DNA from 3 places in the Arthrobacter sp. NPDC058127 genome. Region 3 is predicted to be linked to each of the others. Evidence: riboswitches for the same ligand, from Rfam matches in the RefSeq annotation. Region 3 holds a riboswitch; each other region holds the start of a gene.
The links. A riboswitch is a leader RNA that binds a small molecule or an ion and turns the genes downstream of it on or off. The one in region 3 is predicted to bind glycine.

Region 1 (9,633 bases), on a different contig from region 3:
GGTCGAAACCGCCCGGCAATCCCTCGGCCCGGCGCTCGCGGCCAAGTTCCTGGACGGCACGGTGCTCAATGTGATCATGATCGATCCGCTCCTGGAACAGTCCATGCTCGAGGATATGCGTCCGGCCGAAGGGGGTACCCAGATCGTCATGAGCCAAGCGCGCCTGGACGCCGTCCTGGCCTCAGTGCAGACATCGGTGGAGGCCGCGGCCAATGCCGGACGGCAAGCTGTCCTGGTGTGCGCCCCGGCGCTGCGGCCCGCGGTCCGGCGGCTCGTGGCGGCTCCCGACGGCGGTGTGCCCGTGTTGTCCTATCGCGAAGTGACGTCTGCCAACATCCAGATCGAAACCGTGGGGGTGGTCCGCCATGCCGAAGCAATACAAGCTTAAGGGCGCGTCCTTGGACGCCATCCGGGTGAAGGCCGAGCAGCAGTACGGGCCCGGCGCGCGGATCGTCTCTGCCGAGAAAGTCACCAACCCGGGAATCGCAGGGCTCTTCGCGGCCAATCGCTACGAGGCCACCATCGAGGTTCCGGGAGCGGGTTCCGCCCAACTAGCTAGCAATAGTTGTCGTTCTGACGGCTCAGAACGACAACAACTGCGAGTCAGTTGGGAGGGCCCTGCGGGCGGGGCGCACCTCGGCGGGGAGGCGCATGCGTTGCAGGGGCCCGCCATCGCCGCGCTCCTGGAGCAAGCCGACGCGGCTGAGATGGACCTGCACCGTGCCGCGGCAGCAGTTTCAACCGCCTCGCCGGATTTTGCCGGGCTGTTGGAACAGCTGGGGAAGGAGTTCCAGGCGCCGATCTACGGACCACAAACGCAAGGAATGTTGACCGCCTTGCCGGCCTCCGCCGTCGGGCACGGAGTTCCAGTAGCCGTACCAGTGCCGCTTGGCGGCAGCGGCAACCTCATCATCCTGCTTGGCCTCGGCGACGACGCCTTGGGACCAGCGCTGGAAATGTCCGTCGCCGAGGGCGGCTCCGACGTCCGGACAGCCGGAGCGTTGACCGCTTTCGGGCACCTCCACGTGGCGGGACGCCAGGGTGCGACGGCGGCGCGCGCCCAAGCGGTCGTCACCGGCCAAACCTTGCTGGTGGCGTATGGACTTGGCAGGCGGGGCGAAGCCGTGACGCATGCGGCGGACATCGCCGCCTTCGCCGCAGACCAGTTGTGGCTGGTTGCCGACGCTGGGCGGAAAGCGGAAGACACGGCAGCCTGGGTCCGTGCGCTTTCCGCCGCACTTGCCGCCGAGCGCGTCCGCGTCGACGCCCTTGCTGTTTTCGGCGCGTCGGAAACAGCAAGTCCCGAGACTGTCAACGGACTCGGCCTTCCCATCGGGTGGGTGGACGGCAAGCCCGCCCGCGTTGCCGTGCTCGGAAAGGTAGATTGAGAGCATGCTGGTACTGACACGCAAGCCGGGCGAACAGATCATGATTGGTGAGGACATTGTCATCACCGTCATGGAAGGCCGCGGCGACGGCGTGCGGATCGGGATCGAGGCCCCTCGAGGGGTGTCCATCCAGCGTCGCGAAGTTGTTGAGGCGATCGCCGCTGCCAACCTTGCGGCTGCCCAGGCCGGCCCCGAAGCCGAGGAACTCGTTGCCGGGCTGCGTCCGCCGGTTCGGAAACGTAAGGAATAGGCGCCCCAAGTGGGGAATGTTGGCTCAGACACCCAAGTTGCCTGCAAGAATGCGATCTGATTTTTGCGATGAAGATTCGGACGATTGACGAGCGGGACATGAACTTGATCTGCGTCGATCCTTCATTTCGAGTGATAGACGTCTGGCTCGACCCCAACAGTGGCGCTTGGGACAAATCGCAGGCATTCGATATTTCGTCCGGCAGCCTCTTGGACGTCCTTGAATGGGCGAAATTGGACAGGCAATCGTGCAACTTTTCGGAGGTTTACGCCTACGATGCAAACCCGAACTCAGGACAGCCAAGCTTTATTCTCCTGCACACTGTCGTCCACCGGTAGCCGTCGCTAAGCCAACCCCAGGAACTCCCTGAGAAGCGGCAGCGAGCAATCCCTCGTCACGGCCAAGGCCCGTTCGATATTGGCGTTTTCCGCTAGCAGCATCACGTCATCCACCGTGCCCGCTTGCACGATCGCTCCCGGCGCCGATGGGGCCATAATGTCGCCGGGCTGCACAGAGTCAAGCGGCGGGTTCCGAGCCCCTTGTGGCCCCATCAGGAGAGACTCGAGGTTGGCGGCCGCGGTTGTTTCGACTTGCTTGAGCAACAGGACGAGTTCACGGTGGTGTTCCTGAAGTAGTTCCGGCCAGATTCCAGGCGGCGCCACTGAAGCGATCATTGGCAAGGTGGCGTTCGCCGGCAGGCGCCACTCGATCGCTCGGGCCGACGACTCGATGTTCCGGGAAAGCGTGTCGAACCGAAGGTTTTCGAGGACCTTTTCCACATCACCGGCAGCGAATTTCAGCCAATGCCAGTTGCCTGCCCGAACGTGCAGCAACTGCGTTTCAAGCCGGTACAACAGCAGTTCCAGCTGTCTCCGCTCGCGCCACAGCAGCGCCGAAAGCTCATCCGCCCCCACGGTTCCCCATTCCCCGGTTTGGCCTCGGAAGATGGTTCCGAGGCCTGTTTTTGTATCTTTTTCATGAGCGTACACGCATTGTTATTTTTCAGATGGTATGTTCACTGAATACATGTCTGTTCCATGTAATCTTCGGCACGTTGCATCGTCTCAGCAGCTCGCCCATGAAGCCCCTGGAATCAGGCTTGGCAACTCAATAAACAGGTCTCATGGGGGGACTAATTTTGAATCGCGAAGAACGCAACGAGCTGGTGCTGCAGCACTTGCCGCTCGTTGGCTACTTGGTGTCGGAGCTCTGCGCGAGAGCTTCTCATTTGTCGCGCGACGATTTCGCGTCGGTAGGGTCCGTGGCGTTGATAACGTCTGCCGATTCCTTCGATCCGAACCTCGGAGTCCCCTTCGGCGCGTTTGCGCGCCGCCGGATCGTCGGAGCCTTTGCGGACGAGATGCGGTCCAGCGACTGGGCCACCCGATCAGCCCGTAAACGCATCAAGGAAACCATGTCGGTCCAGGAGACGCTGTCGGGCGTTCTTGGCCGTACACCTTCGGTTGCCGAAACCGCATCGGCCCTCGGCGTCGAACGCAGCGTCGTGGAAGCCGCCCTGGCAGACGCCGCACGGACGCTGTCGCCCCTGGACGACGTCGTCGTGGACACTGTCGCCGCGGACACCATCTCCCCGGAGCATTCGGTCCTGGCCGATGAGCGCCTCAAGTACCTTCGCGCAGCCGTCGAGGCCCTGCCGGAAAAGATGCGGTACGTCGTCAAGGAGATCTACTTCGCGGGGCGGACCGTCAAGGAACTCGCCGAGGAACTCGGTTCAACGCACGCTGCGGTCTCACAGCAACGTGCCGAGGGCATCCGCCTCATGCGCGACGGACTGTCCGCGCATTACGCGGACGATCCCGGGCAGTCCTTTGAGCCCCAATCGCGCATTACTGCCCGTCGCCGGCACGACTACCTCTCGACCCTTGCCACCGCTACGTTGGGCGGAATTACCCGTAGTTTCGGCTCGCCTGATGCTGCCTTGAACCGGGCCGTCTAGACTCCGCCTACTTTGCCGTCGGCACGCGGCGAAGCACGACGGCGGCAAGGACTGCCGCTCCCGCCATCAGTACCAGCCCGATCGCCGCTGTGATGTGGACCCCCGATTCAAAGGCGGCACGCGCGGCGGAGGTCAGGGCGTCGCCCAACGGCTGGGGTAGTGTGGCCGCGGCGTCCATGGCTCCGGCGAGGGTCTCCCTCGAGCGTTCGGCTGCGTGGCCGGACAATTCGCCCGGAAGCAACAAGTGGTGTTGGTAGGACGCTGTCAGGATGGAGCCAAGCACGGCTGTGCCCAGCAATGATCCGAGTTCGTAGCCCGTTTCGGAGATCGCCGATGCAGCACCCGCCTTGTCAGCAGGGACCGCGCCGAGGATCAGGTCGTTGGAGATGGTCTCGGCCGAGCCAACCCCTATGGCCAGCAGCAGGAGTGCCGTCAAAAGGTACCCCGGCCCCTGGCTGTGGTTGCCCAGGGCGGCCACGAGGTATCCCACCGCGCTCAGTGCCAAACCCGATGCCACCACCAGACCCGGGCGGATCCGCTTGACCAGCGGAACCACCACCAGGCCCGCCACGATGGTGGCCAGCAAAGCCGGAACCATGGCGATCCCCGCCTGCATGGGGGATTGGCCTTCCACCAGCTGCAAGTGCTGCGCGAAGAAGTAGATGAAGCCGGTCATGGAGAACAAGGACAAGACGTTGGCCGTGATGGCCGTGCTGAAGACCTTGTTCCGGAAAAGCTGCACGTCCAACATGGGCGATGCCAAAGAGCGCTGCCTGCGGACGAAGACGATTCCCATGGCCAGGCCGAACGCCGTGAAGGCCGCGGGTCCAGGACCAAAACCGTGCACGGCTGACTCCTTGATGCCATAAACCACCGGAGCCATGGTCAAGATGGACAGCACGACGCTGGGAACGTCCGGCTTTCCCGGGTTGCGGTCCTTGGACTCGGGGATGAGGAACGGGCCGAAGGCGAGCAGGGGCAGCAATAGTGGCACTGCAACCAGGAACACGGCTCCCCACCAGAAATGCTCCACGAGCCAGCCACCGAAGATCGGCCCGAGCGCGGCACCGCCTGAGAATCCCGCTGCCCACACGGCGACGGCGAGCCGGCGGCGGTTCGGGTCCGGGAAGATGTTGCGGATCAAGGAAAGCGTGGACGGCATGAGCATGGCTCCGAAGATGCCCATGCTGGCGCGTCCGGCGATGAGCCATTCAGCCGACGGCGCGAAGGCGGTGACCGCTGAAACTGCGGCGAAGCCCGTGCTGCCGATCAAAAGCAAGCGGCGGCGGCCGATCCTGTCGCCCAGGTTTCCCATCGACACCAACAGTGCCGCGAGCACCAGGGGATAGGCATCCACGACCCACAGCAGCTGCACGCCCCCCACTTCCAGCGACCGGGCGATTTGCGGCAGGGCAAACGTCAGGGCCGTATTGTCCACAGCCACCAGCAGCACCGGGAACATCAGGAGCGCCAAGGCAGCCCAATCGCGCCACGGGGCGGATTGAATCGAGAGGGTACGGGGGTGCTGGGTTGTGGACGGCGTGAACATGAGGATAACTGTACCGTCTGGACGGTATAGTTTCAATCTGACTCATCGAACTGCCACATCGAACTAAGGGATGATGGACACCATGCCGCGAAAACCTATTGCCCGGGACGCTGTCTTGGATGCCTTTGAAGCCCTGCTGATCGAGGTGGGGGAGCGGGCTGCCACCCTGGACGCCGTCGCCAAGCGCGCAGGCGTCTCCAAGGGCGGCTTGCTCTACCATTTCCCCAACAAGGAAGCCATGATCGGCTCCTTGCTCGAACGCATGGACAGGCTGGCCGCGCTGGACATCGAGGCAATGAAGGCAGCTCCCGAAGGCTCGGCCGCGTTCTTCATCAAGTCTTCCCTTTGGGCGGACACCCCCTTGGACCGGGTGTTCGTGGCAGCCACGCGGCTCGCGGAAGTAGCCCACGAAGAAACCCGCAGGCGCTTCGCCGGGATCCAGCAACAATGGCTCGATGTGCTCGCCGAGGAAGTGGGGCCCGAGATGGCCAAAGCCGTCCGGTACATGGGCGATGGACTTTACTTCAACGCGATGCTTGAGGGTGGCGCCGGCGATACGGAAGTCAAGGCAAGCGCCAGGAGCGCCGACGTCGGTGCGCTGCTGGCCGCCGTCGAACGCCTCCGTGGCTGAGTGGCCACCCAACTCACTCGCAGTTGTTGTCGTTTTGACGCTCCAAAGCGACAACAAGTGCCAGTCAGTTGGGAAAGTCCGGCGGCTCGGTGACCATATTTGCGGACGCGGGCAGTCCATAGGACAATTGGGAGTTGTGGCAGCCGTCACCGGCAACCACAATCCGATTCACACAACTGAATACGCCTTTGATCTGCGGCGGGAGAGTCCTGCAGGCATGTGATGCAGGCGCCGTAGGAGCAAATCCTCCCCAGGAATCTCTCAGGCCCACGCACCGCCGCGGCAAGGCAACTCTGGAAAGCAGCGCGCTGACGCGTGCTCACCGACGGTGCAAGCGGAACAGTGCCACAAGCATGGTTTCGCGGAAACTCTCAGGTCCAATACAGAGCGGGGAGGAACCCGATTAGCTGTGGCGCACCCTGCGCCGCCTTATTTATGGAGTTCCTTCGTGACGGTTAGTTCAACCTCCACTACGTTCGTTGACCGGCATATCGGCGCCCGCCGCCAGGCCGACATTGACATCATGCTCAAGTCTGTTGGCTACGACAGTGTCGATTCGCTCGTAGACACCGCGGTTCCCAATGACATCCGCCAGGACAAGCCCCTCACCTTGGCCAACGCCCTGAGCGAGGTGGAGGTCCTGGCCGAGCTGCGCAAGCTGGCGGCCAAGAACAAAACGGCCGTGCAGATGATCGGGCAGGGCTACTACGACACCGTCACTCCGCCGGTGATCCGCCGCAACATCCTCGAATCCCCGGCCTGGTACACGGCCTACACCCCGTACCAGCCGGAAATTTCCCAGGGCCGCCTCGAGGCGCTGCTGAACTTCCAGACCATGGTCCAGGACCTCGTGGGCCTGCCCATCGCCAACGCCTCCCTGCTGGACGAAGCGACCGCCGTCGCCGAAGCGGTCCTGATGATGCGCCGCGCGAACAAGAACAAGACGGCCCATGACGGCAAGACCCTCCTCGACGCCGATTGCCTGCCGCAGACCATCGCGATCGTGAAGGGCCGCGCCGAGGCGCTGGGCTTCGAGGTGGAGATAGCGGACCTGTCCGCCGGCCTGCCCGAGGGCGAGATCAACGGCATCGTGCTGCAGCAGCCGGGCGTTTCCGGCCGGGTGTTCGACCACTCCGCCGTGATCGCCGCCGCCAAGGAACGCGGCGCCCTCGTCACCGTCGCAGCCGACCTCCTGGCCCTGACGCTGATCACGCCTCCGGGCGAGCAGGGTGCCGACATCGCTGTCGGCTCCACCCAGCGCTTCGGCGTGCCGCTGTTCTTCGGCGGCCCGCACGCCGCGTACATGGCCGTCCAGAAGGGCCTCGAGCGTTCCATGCCGGGCCGCTTGGTGGGCGTTTCCAAGGACGACGCCGGCACTCCCGCCTACCGCCTGGCCCTCCAGACCCGCGAGCAGCACATCCGCCGCGAGAAGGCGACGTCCAACATCTGCACCGCGCAGGCACTGTTGGCCATCGTGTCCTCGATGTACGCCGTCTACCACGGCCCCGATGGCTTGAAGGCGATCGCCGAGACCGCCCACCACCACGCCCGGACCCTGGCCGCTTCGTTGAAGGGCGCGGGCCTTGAGGTCCTGCACGGCAGCTTCTTCGACACCGTCACGGTCCGCGTCCCGGGCAAGGCTGCCGGGATCGTTGCTGCCGCCGAGGCCAAGGGCATCAACCTGCGGATCATCGATGCCGACACCGTGGGCGTCTCGGTTGACGAGACCACTACGAAGGAAATTGTCGGCGACGTCGCCGCGGTGTTTGGCGCTGAGGTACTTGAGTCCGGTGAGGGTTTCGCGCTGGAGGCCGCCGTCGGGCGTTCTTCGGACTTCCTGCAGCACCCGGTGTTCAACACGCACCGTTCCGAGACCCAGTTGCTGCGCTATATCCGCAGGCTTTCGGACCGTGACCTGGCGCTGGACCGCACCATGATCCCGCTGGGTTCGTGCACCATGAAGCTGAACGCGACCGCCGAGATGGAGGCCATCTCCTGGCCGGAGTTCGCCTCGATCCACCCCTTCGCCCCGGATTCCCAGACCGAGGGCTGGCGCGAACTGATCGAAGATTTGGAAGCCGACCTGACGGAGATCACCGGTTACGACCAGGTCTCCATCCAGCCCAACGCCGGTTCCCAGGGCGAACTCGCGGGCCTGCTGGCCATCCGCGGCTACCACCACTCCCGCGGCGAGGCCCAGCGCAACGTCTGCCTCATCCCGGCGTCCGCCCACGGCACCAACGCGGCCTCGGCGGTGCTTGCCGGCATGAAGGTGGTCGTGGTGGCCACCGCCGCCGACGGCACGATCGACCACGCGGACCTGCAGGCCAAGATCGACGCCAACAAGGATGTCCTTTCGGCGATCATGATCACCTACCCCTCCACGCACGGCGTGTACGACGCCGACGTGCGCGAGATCTGCGACTCCGTGCACGCGGCCGGCGGCCAGGTGTACGTTGACGGCGCGAACCTCAACGCGCTCGTGGGCCTGGCCCAGCCGGGCAAGTTCGGAGGCGACGTGTCGCACCTGAACCTGCACAAGACCTTCTGCATCCCGCACGGCGGCGGCGGACCCGGTGTCGGCCCGGTCGCGGCCAAGGCACACCTGGCACCCTTCATGCCGGGCGATGCCAACAAGGCGGCCCATGAAGACGGCGCTTCTTTGCCAGGGACTGGCGTTGCGATTTCAGCTTCGCGGTACGGTTCGGCGGGTGTGTTGCCGATTTCCTGGGCCTATGTGAAGCTCATGGGCGGCGAAGGCCTCACCGAGGCCACCAAGTCCGCGCTGCTTGCCGCGAACTACATCGCCTCGCGCCTGAACGAGTACTTCCCGGTCCTTTACACGGGTGAGGGCGGACTCGTGGCCCACGAGTGCATCCTGGACCTGCGCGAACTGACCGCCCGGACCGGCGTCACCGCGGAGGATGTGGCCAAGCGCCTTATCGACTACGGCTTCCACGCTCCCACCCTGGCGTTCCCGGTCGCGGGCACCCTCATGGTGGAGCCCACGGAGTCCGAGGACCTCGGGGAGATCGACCGCTTCATCGAAGCCATGATCACCATCCGCAAGGAAATCGACCAGGTCGCGCACGGCGACTTCACGGTGGAGAACAGCCTGCTGCGCCACGCGCCGCACACCGCGGCCGCCGTCGTGAGCTCCGATTGGGACCGTGAGTACTCCCGCGAGCAGGCCGTCTTCCCGGTCCACCACCTCAAGCAGGACAAGTACTTCCCGCCGGTGGGCCGCATCGACGGCGCCGCGGGCGACCGCAACCTGGTCTGCTCCTGCCCTCCGATCGAAGCCTTCGAGAACTAAAGGACTCCCACGATGACTGAGAACTACACTGCGCTCTACGAAGAGCACAAGAAGCTCGGCGCTTCCTTCACCGATTTCGGTGGCTGGCAGATGCCCCTGAAGTACTCCTCCGAACTGGCCGAACACCACGCCGTCCGCCAGTCCGCGGGCCTGTTCGACCTTTCCCACATGGGCGAAGTCTGGGTCACCGGCCCGGAAGCCGCGGCCTTCCTGGACTACGCGCTGGTGGGCAAGATCTCCGCCATGTCTGTCGGCAAGGCCAAGTACTCGCTGATCTGCCAGGAAGACGGCGGCATCATCGACGACCTCATCACCTACCGCCGCGGCGATTCCAAGTTCCTTGTGGTCCCCAACGCCGGCAACGCCAAGGTTGTTGCCCAGGCGCTGGCACAAAGGGCCGCCAACTTCGACGTCGTCGTCGATGACGCCTCCGCGGCAACCTCGCTGATCGCCGTCCAGGGCCCCAAAGCGGAAGACATCCTCCTCCGCTTGGTCCCGGCCGAACAGCACTCCCTCGTCACCGAGCTCAAGTACTACGCCGC
Region 2 (9,633 bases), on a different contig from region 3:
GTCATTGCTAAGCTCCGTTGCTTGTTTGAACGCTCATGCGCCGTGGTTGATCATGACGTGCTTGGTGCGGGAGTAATCGTCCAGGGCGTAAAGCGAGAGGTCCCTGCCGTAGCCGGATCCCTTGAATCCGCCCCACGGTACCTCGCAAGCCAACACCAAGTGCGAATTGACCCAGACGGTGCCGAAGTCGAGTTGCTTTGGGACGCTCAACGAGAGGCTTGAATCCCGTGTCCACACCGAGGCAGATAGTCCATAAGGGCTCTCATTCGCCCGTGTGATGGCCTCTTCGGTGGAACTGAAAGTCTCGACCGTGACCACTGGCCCAAAGATCTCGTGGGTGGCAACATGCGCCCCGGCCGGGACGTTGCTGATGACCGTGGGTTCGATGAAGTAACCCGGGCCTTCCAACGCAGAACCGCCGACGGCCATGTGCAGGCCAGCAGCTTTTGCCTCGACCAGCGATTCCTTGACGCGTTCGAAGTGTGGGCGGGAAATCATGGGTCCGATTTCCACGTCGTCCCCTGCCCCTGGAGCCCCGACCACCAGGGTGCTGACTTCGCGCACCAGGTGTTCCGTGAACTCGGCAGCCACCGACTCGTGCACAAGTACGCGGCATGCGGCGCCACAGTCCTGGCCGGCATTCCAGTAGCCGGCATTGCGCACCCCAGCGGCGGCCGCGCGGAGGTCGGCGTCAGGAAAGACAACAACCGGAGCCTTGCCGCCGAGTTCCAGATGGACGCGTTTGACCGACTTGGCCGCGGTTTCAGCGACGGCCTGTCCGCTGACAACGCTCCCCGTCAAGGCGACGAGGGCAACGTCAGGGTGTTCGGAAATCCGCTGTCCGACGGTCCGGCCCTGTCCCGTCACGACATTGAGGATTCCGTCCGGAATGCGTCCGGCCAGAAGCTCTGCAAGCTTGAGGGTCGAGAGCGGCGTCTGCTCGGACGGCTTGAGGACGATGCTGTTTCCGGCGGCCAGGATGGGCGCGATCTTCCAGGCAGCCATCAGGAGCGGGTAGTTCCACGGGGTGATGACGCCGACCACGCCCACGGGCTCCCTGAGGATCACCGAGGTGTGCCCGGTTGCATAGTCGCCGCCAGCCATGGACGTCAGCGTGCGGGACGCTCCGGCCATGAAACGGAAAGTGTCAATGGTGCTGGAGACATCGTCCTCCGCAACGGTTCGCGGCTTGCCGGTGTTGGCGGACTCGATGATTTCGAAGGCTTCACGATTGGCGTCAATGATGTTGGCGATCAGGTTCAGGACCTCGGACCGCTCCTTCGGTGTGGTGGCGCCCCAGGATTTCTGCGCCGCCACGGCTGCTTCAACAGCAACGTCGACGTCGGCGGCTGTGCCGGCCTTTACGGAGGCGATGACCTGTTCAGTGGTGGGGTCAACGACATCGATGAAGTGGGTGGAAGAGCCCGGAACAAACGATCCGCCAATGAAGTGCCCGCCGGGAGGCAGAGGCAGTGGCAAGATGCCTGGGACGTTGTGGGCCGCAGGGGAGTTGTTGTCTTCGCTGACGCGGCGGACGGTGAACTGTTCGGTGTCAATGAGTGTCATGATTTTTGCCTTTGTTTTCTGGCGCCGGTCGCGGCGTCGGTATGGGGAGTGCGGGCCTGGGCCCGCGGTGTGTCAGACCAAATCGCTTGCGAGTGCGCGGGCCTGAAGGGGTGCGGCCGCGGCCTTCTTCCGGAAGGTGCGTGCCGCGACATAGTAGAGCGGAGCAACCACGACGAGGCCGATAATCCAGGAGAGGTCCACGCCGCCCATGGTCGCCGCGACGGGCCCGGTGTAGATCGCTGTTGCCGAGAATGGGAGCTGGACCAGGGCACCTGCCACGTAGGAACCGATCGCTACCCAGTTGAAGCGGCCGTACACTCCGCCGTCGCGCTTGAAGAAGTCCTCAACCCTGTAATCGCCGTGCCGGAGGAGGTAGTAGTCCACCAGGTTGATGGCCGTCCAGGGAACCAGCACGTACATCAGGAAGGAGAGGAAGTTGGTGTAAAAGAGGATGAAATTGTCGCGTGCGAACAGCGAGATCAGGAGTGCGAGTGTAAAGAGGATGATTGCCGCAACGCTTCGGGTCTTGGCGCGAGGCAACCAGTTCGGCTTGAACGTCTGCCCAATAGTGAGGCTGCACAGGACGCCGCAGTAGAGATTCATGGCGTTCGACGCTGCAACGCCGAGGCAGAAGATTCCCACGACTGCCAGTGTCCATGGCTGGAGCAACGCTCCCATGCTGCCGACGATTTCGACGTTGCCAGCGTCTGCGCCCATCGTGACCGCGAGGGTTCCCACCAAGGCACCCAGGAGCATCGGGAAGAGCGTGCCTAGGACGCAGCCTGAGTAGGAGGCCCAAAACGCCGGGGCCGATCCGGTGCCTTGAGGCATGTAGCGGGAGTAGTCCGAGACGTAGGGAGCGTAGGCGAGTTGCCACAAGGCGGATACGGAGACGGTGGCCATGAAGCCAACCCAGTTGAAGTTTCCCTGGTACAGGAAGGTGGCGGGCAGCCCGTGGACGAACATGATCCAGACGAAGGCGAGCAGCAGCGCCAAACCAGCCACGATGCTTAGGAAGCGTGCGTAGGCGTGGATGAGCCGGTAGCCGAAAATCGTGGCAACAACGCTCACGACGCCGATGATGATGATTCCTGCGTCAACACTGATGTCCGGGCTGACCGCGGCCATTGCTTCGCCGCCAAAGACAAGGTTCGCGGCGAAGAATCCGACGTACATGATCACCACGATGACCACGATCAGCAGCGCCCCGAAGGAGCCGAATTGGCCGCGGGTCTGGATCATCTGCGCCACGCCCAATTGCGGTCCCTGGGCGGAGTGGAGCGCCATGAAGATGCCACCGATGACGTTTCCAAGGATGATTCCCACGATGGCGGGCACAAAGCTGAGCCCGAACACCGTTGTTGCGAGTCCGCCGGTGACGATAGTCATGATCATGATGTTGGAACCGAACCAGATAGTGAAGAGGTCCCGGGCTTTCCCGTGGCGTTCATTCAACGGGATGGGCTGAATGGTCTTGTCTTCGAGCCGGGGCACTTCGGTGGCCGCGGCGGGATTGCTTCGGGTGCTCATGATGCGGTCCAGGAGGCTGCTTGCAATTCGCGGACGGCGTTCGTCTCGGCCTTGCCGCGATTCACCATCAGCGCGAGAAGGTCGAAGACGAGGGTCGCCGCGGCTACCGTGGTGATGTCTGCGTGGTCGTAGGCCGGAGCGACCTCGACGACGTCTGCTCCGACGATGTTGATGCCGTTCAGGCCGCGGAGCAGTGCCAGAAGTTCGCGCGAGTGGAGCCCGCCCATCTCGGGAGTGCCGGTGCCCGGCGCGTAGGACGGGTCCAGGACGTCGATGTCGATGGAGACGTAGACCGGGGTGTCGCCGAGTCGCTCCTTGACCCGTTGGATGGCTGCTGGAACACCGATGACATCCAGATCCGAGCAGCGGATGATTTGGAATCCGAATTCGTGGTCGCGGAGGAAATCGTTGCGATCGTAGACCGGCCCGCGGATGCCGACGTGCATGGACCTATCTTCCACAAGGAGGCCTTCTTCAAAAGCCCGCCGGAAGATGGTTCCGTGGGTGACCGGCTGGTCGAAGTAAGTGTCCCAGGTGTCCAGATGGGCGTCGAAGTGCAGCAACGCGACCGGCCCGTGGACCTTGTTCAAGGCCCTGAGCATCGGGAGGGCGATAGTGTGGTCGCCACCGATCGAGATGAGCTTCTTGTCCTCGCCGATCAGGGGGAGTGCCTGCTCTTCGATTTCGCGGACGGCCCGGGTGATGTCGTAAGGCGTGCAGGCGATGTCGCCAGCGTCGACAACCTGGACTTCGTATACAGGCTCGACGTCCAGTTCGGGGTGGTAGCCGGGGCGCAGCAGCCGGGAGGCTTCGCGGACTGCGGCAGGACCGAACCGGGCGCCTGGCCGGTAGGACGTTCCGCCGTCGAACGGCACGCCGACAATCGCAATGTCGTAGTCCGGAACGCGGTCGATTTGGGGGAGCCTGGCGAAGGTGCCGAGGCCTGCATACCGGGGGACTTTTGTTGCGTCGACGGGACCGATGGGCTTGTGCGTTGTCATTCCGGGATCCTTTGTGCAGTGCTGCCGAGCTGCGATGCCCGCAGCGTTTCGGTGTTGGGAGGGGTGCTCGCCTTTGAGCGGGAAGTAGGTAATCCAATTCTTAGTGACGTGTATCACGGCGTATAGCGGTAGATTGACTACAAATGGCCGAGGCCCTTATACGTTTGTCTAAGGGCCTCTGAGTTGGCCGGAAACCAAGGCGCTGGGAGCATATTTCATGGCGATCACTGTGGCTGAGCTCGTGGCGGAACCCCAGCTCGGGCTCACACTTTTGGCCGGATATACAGGCAGGGACAACCGAATCACCTGGGCACACACTTCTGACCTGCCGAGGCTGTGGGAATGGGTCACCGGCGGCGAACTGATGATGACCAACGGCCTGTCCATCCCGGCCGACGCCCAAGGCCAGGTTGCGCTCGCCGAGGCGCTCGTCGATGCAGGTGCCAGCGCCCTGGCCATCGGGGAAAAGATGCATGCCCCGGATTTGTTGCCCGAGTTTCTGGCGGCATGCGAACTGCTGCCGCTGCCGCTGATTAGCATTCCGTATCCGTTGCCCTTCATCGCCATCGCGCGAACGGTAGCTGAGGCTTCCTTGCTGGAGGAATCGCGGCGCCTGCGGCAGACGGCCCGGGTTTATGACCTGCTCCGTACGGCGGGAACATCCGAGGACCATTGGCAGGGCCTTATCCAAGGCCTTGAGGCCGAGCTCGATGCGGATCTGTTCGTCGTGGACCGGCGCTGCCTTCATCCCTGGCATCCGGATGCTGAGCCGCTGCCGGACTTCCTGAAGGCGGAACTGGCGCCCTTGACAGGGCATATACCCATGACCGGGAAGAAGTTCCAATGGCATCGGCTGCGGGACCGGCATGTGTTGATGATGGACATCCCCACTCACTCCAATGCGGTGCTAGTGGTGCTGCCGAAAAGCGATCCGCACCCTGACGCCGTCGTGCTTCTGCATGCGGCGACGGTGCTGGGGTTGGAACTCTCACGGTCGGCCCTGTCCCTGGAAAGCCGGCATCGCCTGGCGGGCGAATTCCTCCTGCAGGCGTTCGATGGACGTCTCGGGATCGCGGAACTGGAGATCAGGCTCACTGCTTTTGATATTTCGGCGCAGAGTTTTGTGGTGGTTTCGATGGGGGCCGACGACGGCGGGCGGCTGGCGGATATTCACGTCGAACTGTGGCGCCACGGACTTCAAGCCGCTTGCCTGAGGCGTTTCAATACACTTCATGTGGCGATATCAGCAGCGGTGGCCGATGACGTTTTGATCCACTGCGCGGGGCCCGGGGTTCGGATTGGTGTCAGCTCGCCTACGTCTGCCGGGGGCGTCCAACGTGCGCTCCAGGAATCGTTGTGGGCGCTCGGTTCAGCGAAAGGCAATGCCGTAAACCTGTCCCGTTACGCCGAGGGGCCCTCGTGGCTGGGGCTTACCAGTTTCGAGGAGGGGACGGCGTTGGTTCAGCAGCTGCTCGGCCCGATCTTCACGTATGAACAGAGCCAGGAAGGCGATCTCATCGTGACTTTGAAGACCTACCTGGACACCCAGAGGTCGTGGCAAAAGACTGCCGCTGCGCTTTTCGCCCATCGCCAAACCATCATTTACCGCATCCGGAAAATCAGCGAGTTGACGGGGCTCGACATGACCGAAACGTCCACGCTGGCCCAGCTTTGGTTTGCGCTCCAGATTCATGAGGCCATGCACAAGTAAGCCCCGCCCCGGAGAGGACGACGCCCTCGCTCGCTGGGTGAAGCGAGCGACGGCGGCCTTCTCCTTTAGTCCATCGGGCACGGCCAGGGTGCCTTGCTGTTGATTTGCGAGGTGGCTGTTATTGTCCGCTCCGGGCACCCGCGCGGATGGACACGTCTGCGGCATACTGGTCCGACTGGAGCTCGTCCTGGAACCTCGCGTAACGGGCCAGGTGGGCTGGACGGCGGCGCAGGAAGAACCACGCGACGCCGAGCATGATGAACCAGGCCGGCGTGAAGAGCAATGCCGTCAGCGTGTCCGGCTGGGTGGTCAGCGTCCAGAGCACAAAGGCGAAGAACGCGAAGACCACCCACACCATGGGCAGTCCGCCGGGCATCTTGAACGTGGACGCGACGTGCAGCTGCGGGCGACGACGACGGAATGCGATGTAGCTGGCAAGGATGATGGACCAGACGAAGACGAAGCAGACGGCGGACACGGTGGTGACCATGTCGAAGGCCTTGCCGACGTCCTGTCCCGCGTACATCAGGACGACGCCGGAGAGCAGCAGCACGCAGGAGAGGAACAGGGCGTTGCGGGGAACCTTCCGTCGGGACAGGCCGCTGAACAGGGCCGGGGCGTCGCCCTCCTGGGCCAGGCCGTACACCATGCGCGAGGTGGAATAGATACCGGAGTTGGCCGAGGACATGGCCGAGCTCAGCACCACCAAGTTGACCACGGTGGCGGCTGCGCCGAGGCCGGCCAAGGAGAACATGGCGATGAATGGGCTGTGGCCGGCGGCGAACTGGGTCCAAGGAGTGACGGACATCAGGATGATGAGGGCGCCCACGTAGAAGAGGAGCACGCGCACCGGGATAGAGTTGATCGCCCTGGGCAGGTTCTTCTCCGGGTCTTTGGCTTCTGCCGCAGTGGTGCCGACAAGCTCAATGCCCACGAACGCGAAGACCGCGATCTGGAAGCCGGCCACGAAGCCCATGAATTCGTGTGGGAAGAAGCCGCCGTGGCTCCAGAGGTTGGTGAGGCTTGCTGGTCCGGCCTCGGACTGGAACCCGCTGAAAATCATGAACAGTCCCACAACGATCAGTGCCGCAATCGCGATGATTTTGATGAGAGCGAACCAGAATTCTGTCTCGCCGAAGGCCTTCACCGTGGTCAGGTTCAACAGCAGCAGGATCGCGATGGTGGCCAGGCCCGGAATCCACAGCGGGAGGCTCGGCCAGAGTTCCTTTGAGTAGCCCGCGATCGCAATGACGTCCGCGATACCGGTGATTACCCAGCAGAACCAGTATGTCCAACCCGTGAAGAAACCTGCCCACGGACCGAGGAGGTCAGCGGCAAAGTCGCTGAAGGATTTGTAGTGCAAGTTGGACAGCAGCAGTTCGCCCATGGCGCGCATGACGAAGAACAGCATGAAGCCGATGATCATGTACACGAAGATCACGGACGGCCCGGCTGCGGAGATGGTCTTTCCGGAGCCCATGAACAGGCCTGTGCCGATGGCCCCGCCGATTGCAATCAGCTGGATGTGCCGGTTGCTGAGCTGCCGATCAAGATGCGGTGTTTCACTAGCTATGGCGGGCGGTTGATGAATCGTCATGAGGAACTCCATCGTTCAAGTGGCATCACGGTGCCACGATGATTCGGGGTTCCTCCCCGCTCTGTATGGGACCTGAGAGATTCCGCGGCCTCGTGCTTTCGCATGGTTCCGCTTTGCACCGTCGGTGAGCCCGGGTTCCCGGACTGCTTTCCAGAGTTGCCTTGCCGCGGCGGTACATGGGCCTGAGAGTTTCCTGGGGAGGATTTGCTCCTACGGCGACTGCAGAATGTACTGGCAGGACTCTCCCGCCGCAGATCATCAGCGTATTCAGTTTGGGTGAATCGCGGTCTTGGGGCCGGCTTGTACCGTCCGTGGCCGGCTCCTTCAGGGCGGCCACCCGACCCAGTGTGGGATAGCTCACTAAGGAATGTCAACTCCGGCTTTGCTTCGTTTGTCCCCGCTTGATGCCGTTTGTCGATCACTATTTCCGATACCGGATGCGATGTTGCCCCGGCGCTGGCGTTGTGTGTATGGTGTGAGCCGAATCACCCAAATCTGAATATGCCTTTCGAACCGTGGCGGGAGAGTCCTCCCAGTCATCAACCGGGCAGGCGCCGTAGGAGCAAATCCTCCCCAGGAATCTCTCAGGCCCCCGTACCGCCGCGGCGAGGCAACTCTGGAAAGCAGCCTGGCTTCGGTCCGGCTCACCGACGGTGCAAGCGGAACACAACGTGACAATGCGTTCTGCGGAATCTCTCAGGTCCGATACAGAGCGGGGAGGAACCCAAATCGAAGCCGTGCCATTGTGGCCGGCCCTACCTTGGAGTTCCCTTTGACTATTCATTCAACCCCCACCGCTTTTGCAGACCGGCATATCGGCTCACGACGGCAAACCGATGTTGACATCATGCTCAAGGCCGTCGGCTACGACTCCGTTGATGGCCTGGTAGACACCGCGGTTCCCAATGACATCCGCCAGGACAAGCCCCTCACCTTGGCCAACGCCCTGAGCGAGGTGGAGGTCCTGGCCGAGCTGCGCAAGCTGGCGGCCAAGAACAAAACGGCCGTGCAGATGATCGGGCAGGGCTACTACGACACCGTCACTCCGCCGGTGATCCGCCGCAACATCCTCGAATCCCCGGCCTGGTACACGGCCTACACCCCGTACCAGCCGGAAATTTCCCAGGGCCGCCTCGAGGCGCTGCTGAACTTCCAGACCATGGTCCAGGACCTCGTGGGCCTGCCCATCGCCAACGCCTCCCTGCTGGACGAAGCGACCGCCGTCGCCGAAGCGGTCCTGATGATGCGCCGCGCGAACAAGAACAAGACGGCCCATGACGGCAAGACCGTCCTCGACGCCGATTGCCTGCCGCAGACCATCGCGATCGTGAAGGGCCGCGCCGAGGCGCTGGGCTTCGAGGTGGAGATAGCGGACCTGTCCGCCGGCCTGCCCGAGGGCGAGATCAACGGCATCGTGCTGCAGCAGCCGGGCGTTTCCGGCCGGGTGTTCGACCACTCCGCCGTGATCGCCGCCGCCAAGGAACGCGGCGCGCTCGTCACCGTCGCAGCCGACCTCCTGGCCCTGACGCTGATCACGCCTCCGGGGGAGCAGGGTGCCGACATCGCTGTCGGTTCCACCCAGCGTTTCGGTGTTCCGTTGTTCTTCGGCGGCCCGCACGCCGCGTACATGGCGGTCCAGAAGGGCCTCGAGCGTTCCATGCCGGGCCGCTTGGTGGGCGTTTCCAAGGACGACGCCGGCACTCCCGCCTACCGCCTCGCCCTCCAGACCCGCGAGCAGCACATCCGCCGCGAGAAGGCGACGTCCAACATCTGCACCGCGCAGGCACTGTTGGCCATCGTGTCCTCGATGTACGCCGTCTACCACGGCCCCGACGGCCTGAAGGCGATTGCCGAGACCGCCCACCACCACGCCCGCACCCTGGCAGCGTCCCTCAAGGCCGCGGGCCTTGAGGTCCTGCACGGCAGCTTCTTCGACACCGTCACCGTGCGAGTTCCCGGGCAAGCTAAACAGGTCCTTGCCGCCGCCGCGGCCAAAGGGATAAATCTGCGTGCTATCGACCGCGATTTGGTCGGTGTGTCAGTCGATGAAACGACTACTGACCGGACTATCGCTGATGTCATGTACTGCTTTTCGATAGTGGCCGCTTATGGCGCGGAAATAGCCGGCACGACTGAGGGTTTCGCGCTGGAGGCCGCCGTCGGGCGTTCTTCGGACTACCTGCAGCACCCGGTGTTCAACACGCACCGTTCCGAAACCCAGCTGCTGC
Region 3 (9,633 bases):
TCCGGGTCGCCCGAAAGCTCCTCCGCGATGGCGAGCAACCGGGAGGGCTCGCAATGAACTTCCACAAGGTGGGTGGGGCCAAGGGTCACCAGGCCGGCCACGCGCACGATGCTCGAATCCAGCAGTGCGATGCCGCGGCGGGTCACCGTGCTGAACGGCTCGCCCAGGACCTCGGCGATCCGCCGCCAGGAGGCACGGCCATTGACCTGGAGAGCGCCGACAATCCGCCGATCGAGCCCGTCCAGCTCGCGCGAGGGTGCCAGCATGACCATATACCCGATTATGCCGCCTCGCTGCGTTCCCTCCCCAACTGGCTCGCAGTTGTTGTCGTTTAGAGGCCTGATAACGACAACAAATGCGAGTTGGTTGGGTCAGCTGACGTAGCGGTTCCGGCCGGCGCGGAAGCCAAAGAAGCCCGCCAGGGATCCCACCACGAGGAACAGGATGCCGGCCGCCGCGAACCCACCGGTCGCTTGATGCAACTGGCCGACCATCAGGGTTCCCGTGGAACCCAGGCCATAGCCGACGCCCTGCATCATGCCGGAAAGATGCGCCGCGGTGTGGGAATCGCGGGTACGCAGCATGATCATGGTCAACGCCACGGCGGTGAGGCTCCCTTGCCCCAGTCCCAACAGCCCGGTCCACACCCAAATCAGGTCCGTGGGGCCGAAAATACTCAAGGCGAAGCCGCCGCCGGTCATGAGCGCCACCACGGTGTTGATGACGCGCTGGTCCTTGAACCTGGCCGCGAGCCCAGGAGCGATGAACGAACCAAGCATCTGCAGCACAATCGACACGGACACGATCAAACCGGCTGTCCCGCCGTCGATCCCGCGATCACGCAGGATCGGCGCCAACCAGGCGAACACGCTGAAGGACATCATCGCTTGCAACACCATGAAGATGGTGACTTGCCAGGCGACGGCGGAACGCCAGACGTTCGTACCGCCGTCGGCCGCGTTGTGCCGGACGGGATGCTGGCGGATCGCGAGCGGCAGGAAAAGCAAGAGTACGACGGCGGCGGGCAGCGCCCAGAACCACAGCGCCGAAGTCCAGTGTCCGGCCGCGGTAAAGACGGGATAGGTGAAACCGGCGCCAAGCGCGGCAGACGCGCAAATCGCCGTCGTATATAGCCCGCCCATGAGCCCAAGGCGATGCGGGAAGTCACGCTTGACCACGCCGGGCAGCAACACGTTGCAGAGGGCGATCGCGGCGCCGCACGCCGCAGTTCCGACGAGCAACGCGGGCAAGTGCCCGGCGCCGGCGAGGTCCACGGGACGGATCAGCAGCCCGGCTGTCAGCACAGCCATCGCGCCGAGCAAGACCCTCTCGGCACCGAAACGGCGGGCCAGGATCGGCGCCAGCGGCGCGAAGACACCGAGCAAGGTCACCGGCACAGTGGTGAGGACAACCACCGCCCAGCCCGGCAGCCCGGCGTCGGCGGTGACTTCCGGAAGGACCGCCGAAAAGCTCGAGAACACCGTCCGCAGGTTCAGCCCGATGAGCACAAGGCAGATCCCCAGGAAGACGAGTCCGCCGCGCGTCCTGACCTGGGTGGGCTCGGCGGCGGGAAGCTCGTCGATTTCGGCGTCGACGAGGATCTCGGGAACGGCGAAGTGTGGCTTGGTGTTCTTTGGGGCGCTTGAAGCGGGGGTCACCAACCCATTCTGGCAGTCACCCCCGTGCGCCGGCGCCTCGTGACGGGAGCGTACGCAGGTTCCGCGGCGGGGCTTTGACCGTGCAACTGTATTCTGGAGGAGATGAGTGAAACCCCAGAATCCCCTGAATCACCGCAGTCTTCGCGCCCCGTGACCCCAGGCAGCCAGGCCTCCTTCGGCACCTATGGCGGCCGGCCGGTCAGTTTCGTGCGCCGCGGGACGCGGCTTCAGGGTCGGCGCCAAGCGGCGTGGGAAGAGCACTCGGACCGCTGGGCCATCCAGGTTCCGCGGCATGTCGCCAACACGTCCGTGCACCCGGACTACGTGTTCGACGCCGAAGCGGAGTTCGGCCGCAAGGCACCGCTGATTGTTGAAATCGGTTCGGGACTCGGCGACGCCGTATGCCACGCGGCCGAAGAGAACCCGGACAAGGACTTCCTCGCCGTGGAGGTCTACACCCCGGGCCTGGCCAACACGATGATCAAGATCAACAGTCGCGGCCTCAGCAACGTCCGCGTCGTGGAAGCCAACGCCCCGGAGGTCCTGGCCACCATGCTGCCTGCGGGGTCAGTGAGCGAGCTCTGGGTCTTCTTCCCCGACCCCTGGCACAAATCTCGGCACCACAAACGCCGCCTTATCCAGCCCGCGTTCGCCGAACTCGCCGCGAGGTCCCTCAAAAAGGGCGGCTTGTGGCGGATCGCCACCGACTGGTCCAACTATGCCGTCCACGTCCGTGAGGTCCTGGCCGGTTCAACCGAGTTTGAAAACCTGCACGACGGCGAGCGGGCCGGCGCGGACAGCCCCCTCACCCAAGTGTGGGAATCGGGAGTCGAAGCCATGGTGGGCGGGGCCCCCGTCAAGGAAGGCCGGGCACCGGTCAGCACCGAGCACACCGGCCCCAACGAGGGAGTGGACCACGTGGGCGGATGGGCTCCGCGCTTCGACGGCCGCATCCGCACCAGCTTCGAAAACAAGGCCCACGAGGCCGGACGCATGATCTTCGACCTCAGTTATCGCAGGATCTAGCTTCATAGGTTCTTTGCGTGCCGCACGGGCACCGGATACCATGTGAGACGTGTCACCGAAAGGCGGCACATGCTTATGATCTGCGGCGGGAGAGCCCTGCCGGTACGTTTCAGCAGGCGCCGTAGGAGCAAATCCTCCCCAGGAATCTCTCAGGCCCATGTACCGCCGCGGCAAGGCAACTCTGGAAAGCAGCCCGGGAAACCGGACTCACCGACGGTGCAAGCGTCCAGCCGCGAGGCAGGACGCGGAAACTCTCAGGTCCAATACAGAGCGGGGAGGAACCGAATCATCGTGGTGCGTCCGCGCCACCTGAATTATGGAGTTCCTCATGACCCTGGCACCTGAAGGCCGTAAGCTGCTGCGCGTTGAACAGCGCAACAAAGCCGTCCCGGTCGAACGCAAGCCCGAGTGGATCAAGGCCAAGGTCCAGATGGGACCGGAATTCGTGGGCCTGAAGAACCTCGTGAAAAAAGAAGGCCTGCACACCGTCTGCGAGGAAGCCGGCTGCCCGAACATCTTCGAGTGCTGGGAAGACAAGGAAGCGACCTTCCTGATCGGCGGCTCCGAATGCACCCGCCGCTGCGACTTCTGCCAGATCGACACCGGCAAACCCTCCCCCGTGGACATGTTCGAACCCACCAAGGTCGCCCGCTCCGTCCAGGCCATGAACCTGCGCTACGCCACCGTCACCGGCGTCGCCCGCGACGACCTGGCAGACGAAGGCGTCTGGCTCTACGCCGAGACCGTCCGCAAGATCCACGAACTGAACCCCGGCACCGGCGTCGAACTGCTCATCCCCGACTTCTCCGGCAAACCCGAACACATCCAGGCGATCTGCGACTCCGCCCCCGAGGTCTTCGCGCACAACGTCGAAACCGTGCCCCGGATCTTCAAGCGCATCCGCCCCGCGTTCCGCTACGACCGCTCCCTGGACGTCATCACCCAGGGCCGGGCCCACGGGATGGTCACCAAATCCAACCTGATCCTGGGCATGGGCGAAACCCGGGAAGAGATCTCCGAAGCCCTTACCGACCTGCACGCCGCGGGCTGTGACCTGATCACCATCACCCAGTACCTGCGCCCCTCCGAACGGCACCTGCCCGTGGACCGCTGGGTCAAACCCCAGGAATTCGTCGAACTCGCCGCCGAAGCCGAGGAAATCGGCTTCCTCGGCGTCATGTCCGGCCCCCTGGTCCGCTCCTCCTACCGCGCCGGACGCCTCTGGGCCACCGCGATGCGCAAAAAAGGCCGCGAAATCCCCACGCACCTGGCCCACATCGCCGAAGGCATCCAGGACTCCGGCACCACCCGCCAGGAAGCCCGCACCCTCCTCGCACACCACGCGACGGCCTGATCCGCAAGGAGCCAGCATGTTCCCCACCCGGATTGAAATCATCCCCTCAGACGGAATCGTTGAGAAAGTCCAGGCCGCTGTGCCGCTTTCCACAACGCTCACCGTTACCTGCCTGCCCCACCACGGCATCGCGCGGACCATGGAGGCTTCCATCAAGCTCAGCCTCCTCGGCTACAACGTGATTCCGCACCTCTCGGCACGCGGGCTGGAGCACCGGGCGCAGCTTTCCGGCATCCTCCGGGACTGCGAAACCGCCGGGATCACGGAAGTCTTCGCCATCGGCGGAGACGGACCTCTTGGTGCCGGCCCCTATCGATCAACCCTTCCCCTCTTGGCAGACATCGCAGAGTACTCCGGCGGCAGCATCACAGCGGGCATCGCCGGTTACCCCGAGGGGCATCCTTCCGTGAGCGGGCTGGACTTGCTCGACGCCCTGCTGGCCAAACAACACCTGGCCACGCACGTTGTCACGCAAATGTGCTTCTCCGCCCCGACGATCCTCGACTACGCAGCACTCCTGCGCCGGGAAGGCGTCGAGCTGCCGGTGTGGGCAGGCGTGGCCGGGGCCGTTCCCCGGACCAAACTGCTGGCCCTGGCGGCCCAGATCGGCGTCGGGACGTCCCTGAAGTTCCTCAGCAATAAAGGAACACTTGCCCGGAAGCTCCTAGGCGGGGACAAGTACTCACCGGAAGGCCTCGTTTCCGAGCTCATGGCGCACCCGGATGGTGTCTCGGGAATCCATCTCTACAGTTTCAACCGACTGGACATGCCCGCCTGGGAGCGAAACGATCTGCCAGATCCTGAGGCCAGAGAAGCAGCATCCGCCTAGCCGCATAGGTCCCGGAAACCCCTAGCTCCCCGGGACCGAAATCACGGCGACCGTCTTTTGGTTGTCATCGCGCAGTTCCACGCCCGAAATCCCGGCGAGCTGGACCGGCGTCGCACCCGTGACCTTGATGTGGCCGCTGGACGTCGCGGTCCATCCGCAGGCCATTTCCTCCGTGCCGTCGCGGCCCTTGACCCACAGGTACATCGTGCCTTGCGGCGGCATGCTGTGCCCTTCCAGCTGAAGCTCGGTCCCCCACGCCTTCCTGACGAGCCCCACGGTGAGCTGCAGGCCATTGTCCGTCTGCACGGAGTAGCTGGCGTCCGGCTTGGGTGGCTGGTTCAACACGGGACCCGCCAATATGCCCACCCCAAGGCAGGCCGCGGCGACGGCACCCACCAGAGCCGTCCACCGCCGTCGGGATTTCCGTCGCCGTGCTGCCATTTTCAGGAGAATCGGCTGCGGGAGCCTTTCCGAAAAAGCCCCTATAAGTGAGCGCGCGTCGGAAGGGGCAGCGGCGGAAGGCTCGACGGCGGGGCGCCCGGCGGCGAGCGCGACGGCGTCGGGCACGGGGACGGCGTCGAGGAGGGCCGGGAGGCTCTCCAGTTCCCCCAGCTCGAGCCGGCAATCAGCGCAGCTTGCCAAATGCTCCTCGAAAACCCGGGCCTCGGCGGGCTCGAGTCCGCCGAGCAAGTAGGCGCCCAGCAATTGGTGAAGTCCTGTTTCGTTCACCGCTGCACCCCCATTTCGTCGAGAATCGTGCGAAGCGCCCTGACGGCGTAGAAGGCCCTGGATTTCACCGTTCCGCTGGGGATGTTGAGCCTCAGCGCGGCCTCGGTCACCGTGAAACGTTCGTAATGCAGGGCTACCAGGACCTCCCGGTGTTCGGTGCTGAGCCTCAGGAGCGCTTCCTCCATAAGGACCCGGTTGAGGAGTTCATCCACTCGCTCGGTGGCCTCCTCCGGGTCCGCCATGTCTCGTTCGGCGGCCTCTGCCGGGCGCCGCTGGGCCTTGCGGTAGTTGTCGATGATGACATTGCGGGCAGTGCGGAACAAATAGCTCCGCAGGCTGCCCGTGATCTGCGGGGCGTGCTGCCATACGCGAAGAATGGTTTCCTGCACTACGTCCTCGGCCAAGTGCGCGTCGGGCGTGCAGCTCAACACGAAGCGGCGCAAGGCTGTGCCGTGGTCGCGGTAGATCGCGGCCACCACGTCCTCGTCGAGCGGCATCGGCGCCTCCTTGGTGCTCGGCTTCCCCTTCTCCTGCGATACGACGTGCCCGCCACGAAAAAGGTTCAAGCCCTGTGAACCATTCTTCACCCGGCGGCGTCGTACGGGTTAGCTTCCGGCACGTCCATGACCGGTCCAAGCGAAGGAGCAAACCATGAAGAAGCAACTCGGCACCGGGCTCGGAATTCTTGCTCTGGCCATCGCCCTCACTGCCTGCGGAGGAAGCCCCGGCGCATCCTCCACATCCTCAAGCGCAACCAGTCCCAGCTCCGCGGCGTCGAGTTCAAGCGCTCCGGCGTCGAGCACTCCTGCCGGCGCGGCGGAACTGAAGACGGCGTCGTCGAGCGTGGGCGAGAGAGTGGTTGCGGCGAACGGCAAGAGTGTCTACGTCTTCTCGAAGGACGTCAAGGATTCCGGCAAGAGTGCCTGCACCGGCGGCTGCGCTACCCTCTGGCCCCCCGTGACAACGACGTCGGCCACGCCGGCGGTTGATGGGGTGAGCGGAACCATCGGCACCATCCCCACGGCAGACGGCAAGATGCAGATCACCATCAATGGGATGCCCATCTACTTCTACTCCAAGGATGAAGATTCCAGTGACACCTACGGCCAAGGCGTGGGCGGTGTCTGGTCTCTGGTCAGCCCGTCCGGTTCCATGGTGACCCCGAGCAGCAGCACCCCAAGCGGCAGCAGTATGGGCTACTGAAACCCTCGCTCACCTTTGAACCCCAAATGGCAAACGCTCGCTCAGATCTCTCCGGAGCGGCCGGCAGATCTGAGCGAGCGTTTGTCCAAAAGGCCTCAAAGGTGAGCGAGCGTCCTCCCCGGAAGCCTTAAAGGTGAGCGGGCGTTTTAGGCGTCCTCGAACTCTTCAGCGTCCTCGAACTCCACCGCGGCGATGATCTCCTTCGTCTCAGGGTGGATCATGAAGGCTTCGTCGTCCTCTTCGATCATGATGTAGTTGCCGTGGTCCGTGGCGAAGTGCCAGGCGAGGACCGTCTCGCCGTCGTGCTCGTAGTTGGGATCGCCCATGGTGATCTTCTCGAGCTGGTAGCCGGCAACGTCGCACAATTCACGGATGATGAGCTCGAATTCAGGGGCGTTCTCGAGTTCGGCTTCGGCGGCCTCGGCCTGGCGCTCTTCGAGGTTCGGGATGAGGGCTACTCGCTCGGCGATGTGTGCCTTCAGCTGTTCCTCGTCCAGGTAGAGCACACCGTCCTGGCTGCGGAGCCACGCTGCGTTGAGTTCGATAATGTCTTCGGTTTCCAGGAGGGATTCGAATTCGCCGTCGAGGGCCTCGAGCTCGGCAACGGCTTCGGGTGCCACTTCGGACTCGTCAAGGTCGCCGTCCAGGTAGGCCTCGGCGTCGTCCTCGGACAGCGCGTCGAATGCCGCGGCGGTGCGGTTGAACAGCTCAAGGTGGCCTTTGGCACCCATCCCTTCGAGGCCTTCGCGGACAAACGCATCCACCTCTTCGCGTTCCGGGACCGTGAAGACGTACTGGGCGAAACCGCCAGCGAGTGCCTGGGTCAGGTAGTAGTCCACAAAGTAGCTGCGCAGGGCGTTGGTAGCGATTTCCTCATGGTTGAGGAGCTCCTCGTACATCTCGTTGACCACGGTGACGTTCGCGTCCACAACGTCTGCGTTGTCGGCCTCGATGCTGTCCTTCGTCAGAACTGTTACGTACCTGAAGGTGGTCTCATTGCTGGTCATGGGATTTCCTCACTGCTTGGAAGCTTGTGCTGCTCCGGACCCTTTCAACGTACGCGGGGGCGGTTGTCGGGCAAGCTAGGCAGAGGTGAACGTCCGGCAAAGTTTCAGGGCTGCTCCGTGGGCCCTAGGATTCATAGATAGCCTCCTGCCGAAAGTAGCCTTAACGAATGCCTTCCCATTCAGACGATTCCTGGGAACTGGCGATTCAGACACCCGCCATTAACGACCGCTCCCTCGCGGCCGGCCTCGCATATGCCATGGGAAGCCGGGTCAGCGGCATCACTTTCGACTCCGCCACGGGTCTGATGATGGGCAAGGTCAGGGGCAGCGGCCCATCTGCGTATTCGACGTCGGCCAAGCTGGTCCGTAAGCCCGGCGGCTGGAGCTGCACTGTGGGAGTGTGCAGTTGCCCCGTCCGCAAGGACTGCAAACACGTGGCCGCCCTGCTCTTCGCCGCCGAAGACCATCCCGCCGTGCGGGCACAGCTGCTCAGCGCGCCCGCGTTCGGACAGACGGCCCAGCCTGGGACAGCCGTGCAGCGCCCGGCCTGGGAGCAGGCACTCAGCAAGCTCATCGCCACTCCGGGGACCACCCCGCAAGGCCAGGGCCTCCCCTTGGCACTGGCGTTCGAGGTGGAAGAACCGGCCCCGCACTTCTCCTACACAGGCCGGCGGGATCCTCTCCGCAGCGTGCGCCAGCTCAAGGCCCGCCCGGTGATGATGGGGGCCAAGGGCAAGTGGATCCGGGGCGATGTTTCCTGGACCAACCTGAACTACCTCGGCTACAAGCGCGAGTTCAACGAAGCCCATATCGACTGGATGCAGAACTTCCTGGCCGCGCATTCCACCGCTGACTACCGGCAGCTCACGTCCAGCATGTGGATGCTCCTCAACGAGTTCGCCGGCAAGAACCTATGGAGCCTGCTGGCCGAAGCCTCGAAAGTCGGGGTTTCCCTCATCCACTCCGGCGGGACCGAGCCGATCCGCATTGCGGCGGATCCCGCCGTCGTCGGGCTTGACCTGAGCCGGCCCGACGACGGACTGCAGCTGGCGCCGTCGGTGACCTTGGGCGGCGACGCCCTTGATCCGGCGGCCTTGGGCTTGATCGGACGCCCGGCGCATGGGTTGTTCTTCACGGGCCCCGGCGAGGGGCACTTGCCCGGCGTACCGGCACCCGGGAACCTCATCACTCTGGCCCCTTTGGAGGGCGGCGAATCGCAGGAACTCCTCGATTTCGTCATGGGCGCATCCCGGCTCCAGATCCCGGCGAAGGACGAAGAACGATTCCTCACGGCGTTCTATCCGAAACTCAAGCAGTCCACGCGGGTCACGGCAGCGGACCATTCCGTTGAGTTGCCGGTCCTCGCCGTGCCCATGCTGTCCCTGCTGGCGAACTACGGCTCCGACCACCGGGTCCGGTTGCACTGGGAGTGGCACTACAAGGCCGGTAAGCTCGTGACGGCCCAGCCCCTCTGGCGGCACCCGGACGACCACGGCTACCGCGACGACGCCGCGGAAGCCCGGATCCTGGAGTCCCTGGGCCGGCCTTGGGATGTGGTTGCCGCGCTGGGCGAGTCGCCGAGCGGCGGTTGGGGGGCTCCACGGCTGGCGCCCTCGGTGGCTCTTGATGGCCTGGACACGCTGGCCTTCACCGAGGAGGTGCTTCCCCGCCTCCGCGAGCTGCCCGACGTCGTCGTGGATACCTCCGGCGAGATCGCCGACTACCGCGAGGCCACCGAAGCTCCCGTCGTCTCCATTTCGACCAAGGCCACCGACAGCCGCGACTGGTTCGATCTCGGCATCGTCATCACGCTCGAGGGCGAACCTG

Region 1: it holds a riboswitch for glycine, as region 3 does, so the genes downstream of both, gcvP (aminomethyl-transferring glycine dehydrogenase) here and lipA (lipoyl synthase) in region 3, are expected to answer to the same signal.
Region 2: it holds a riboswitch for glycine, as region 3 does, so the genes downstream of both, ACFVTG_RS16315 (amino acid permease) here and lipA (lipoyl synthase) in region 3, are expected to answer to the same signal.

What each region holds. Positions count from the first base shown of each region.
Region 1 covers NZ_JBHVTT010000015.1:28,489-38,121, forward strand. The annotation lists gene ACFVTG_RS17770 (flagellar biosynthesis protein FlhA) at 1-388, shown strand, start outside; gene ACFVTG_RS17775 (hypothetical protein) at 366-1,388, shown strand; gene ACFVTG_RS17780 (carbon storage regulator) at 1,393-1,638, shown strand; gene ACFVTG_RS17785 (hypothetical protein) at 1,983-2,627, opposite strand; gene ACFVTG_RS17790 (sigma-70 family RNA polymerase sigma factor) at 2,762-3,595, shown strand; gene ACFVTG_RS17795 (MFS transporter) at 3,603-5,144, opposite strand; gene ACFVTG_RS17800 (TetR/AcrR family transcriptional regulator) at 5,227-5,775, shown strand; glycine riboswitch at 5,965-6,062, shown strand; gene gcvP (aminomethyl-transferring glycine dehydrogenase) at 6,224-9,091, shown strand; gene gcvT (glycine cleavage system aminomethyltransferase GcvT) at 9,104-9,633, shown strand, end outside.
Region 2 covers NZ_JBHVTT010000012.1:132,395-142,027, reverse strand. The annotation lists gene ACFVTG_RS16340 (D-arabinono-1,4-lactone oxidase) at 1-5, opposite strand, end outside; gene ACFVTG_RS16335 (aldehyde dehydrogenase family protein) at 34-1,566, opposite strand; gene ACFVTG_RS16330 (purine-cytosine permease family protein) at 1,639-3,096, opposite strand; gene speB (agmatinase) at 3,093-4,097, opposite strand; gene ACFVTG_RS16320 (PucR family transcriptional regulator) at 4,315-5,808, shown strand; gene ACFVTG_RS16315 (amino acid permease) at 5,927-7,405, opposite strand; glycine riboswitch at 7,566-7,663, opposite strand; glycine riboswitch at 7,915-8,015, shown strand; gene gcvP (aminomethyl-transferring glycine dehydrogenase) at 8,253-9,633, shown strand, end outside.
Region 3 covers NZ_JBHVTT010000005.1:178,416-188,048, reverse strand. The annotation lists gene ACFVTG_RS10115 (Lrp/AsnC family transcriptional regulator) at 1-272, opposite strand, end outside; gene ACFVTG_RS10110 (MFS transporter) at 372-1,658, opposite strand; gene trmB (tRNA (guanosine(46)-N7)-methyltransferase TrmB) at 1,761-2,684, shown strand; glycine riboswitch at 2,761-2,859, shown strand; gene lipA (lipoyl synthase) at 3,013-4,038, shown strand; gene ACFVTG_RS10095 (methylenetetrahydrofolate reductase) at 4,055-4,867, shown strand; gene ACFVTG_RS10090 (zf-HC2 domain-containing protein) at 4,889-5,596, opposite strand; gene ACFVTG_RS10085 (sigma-70 family RNA polymerase sigma factor) at 5,593-6,093, opposite strand; gene ACFVTG_RS10080 (hypothetical protein) at 6,248-6,799, shown strand; gene ACFVTG_RS10075 (hypothetical protein) at 6,946-7,806, opposite strand; gene ACFVTG_RS10070 (SNF2-related protein) at 7,974-9,633, shown strand, end outside.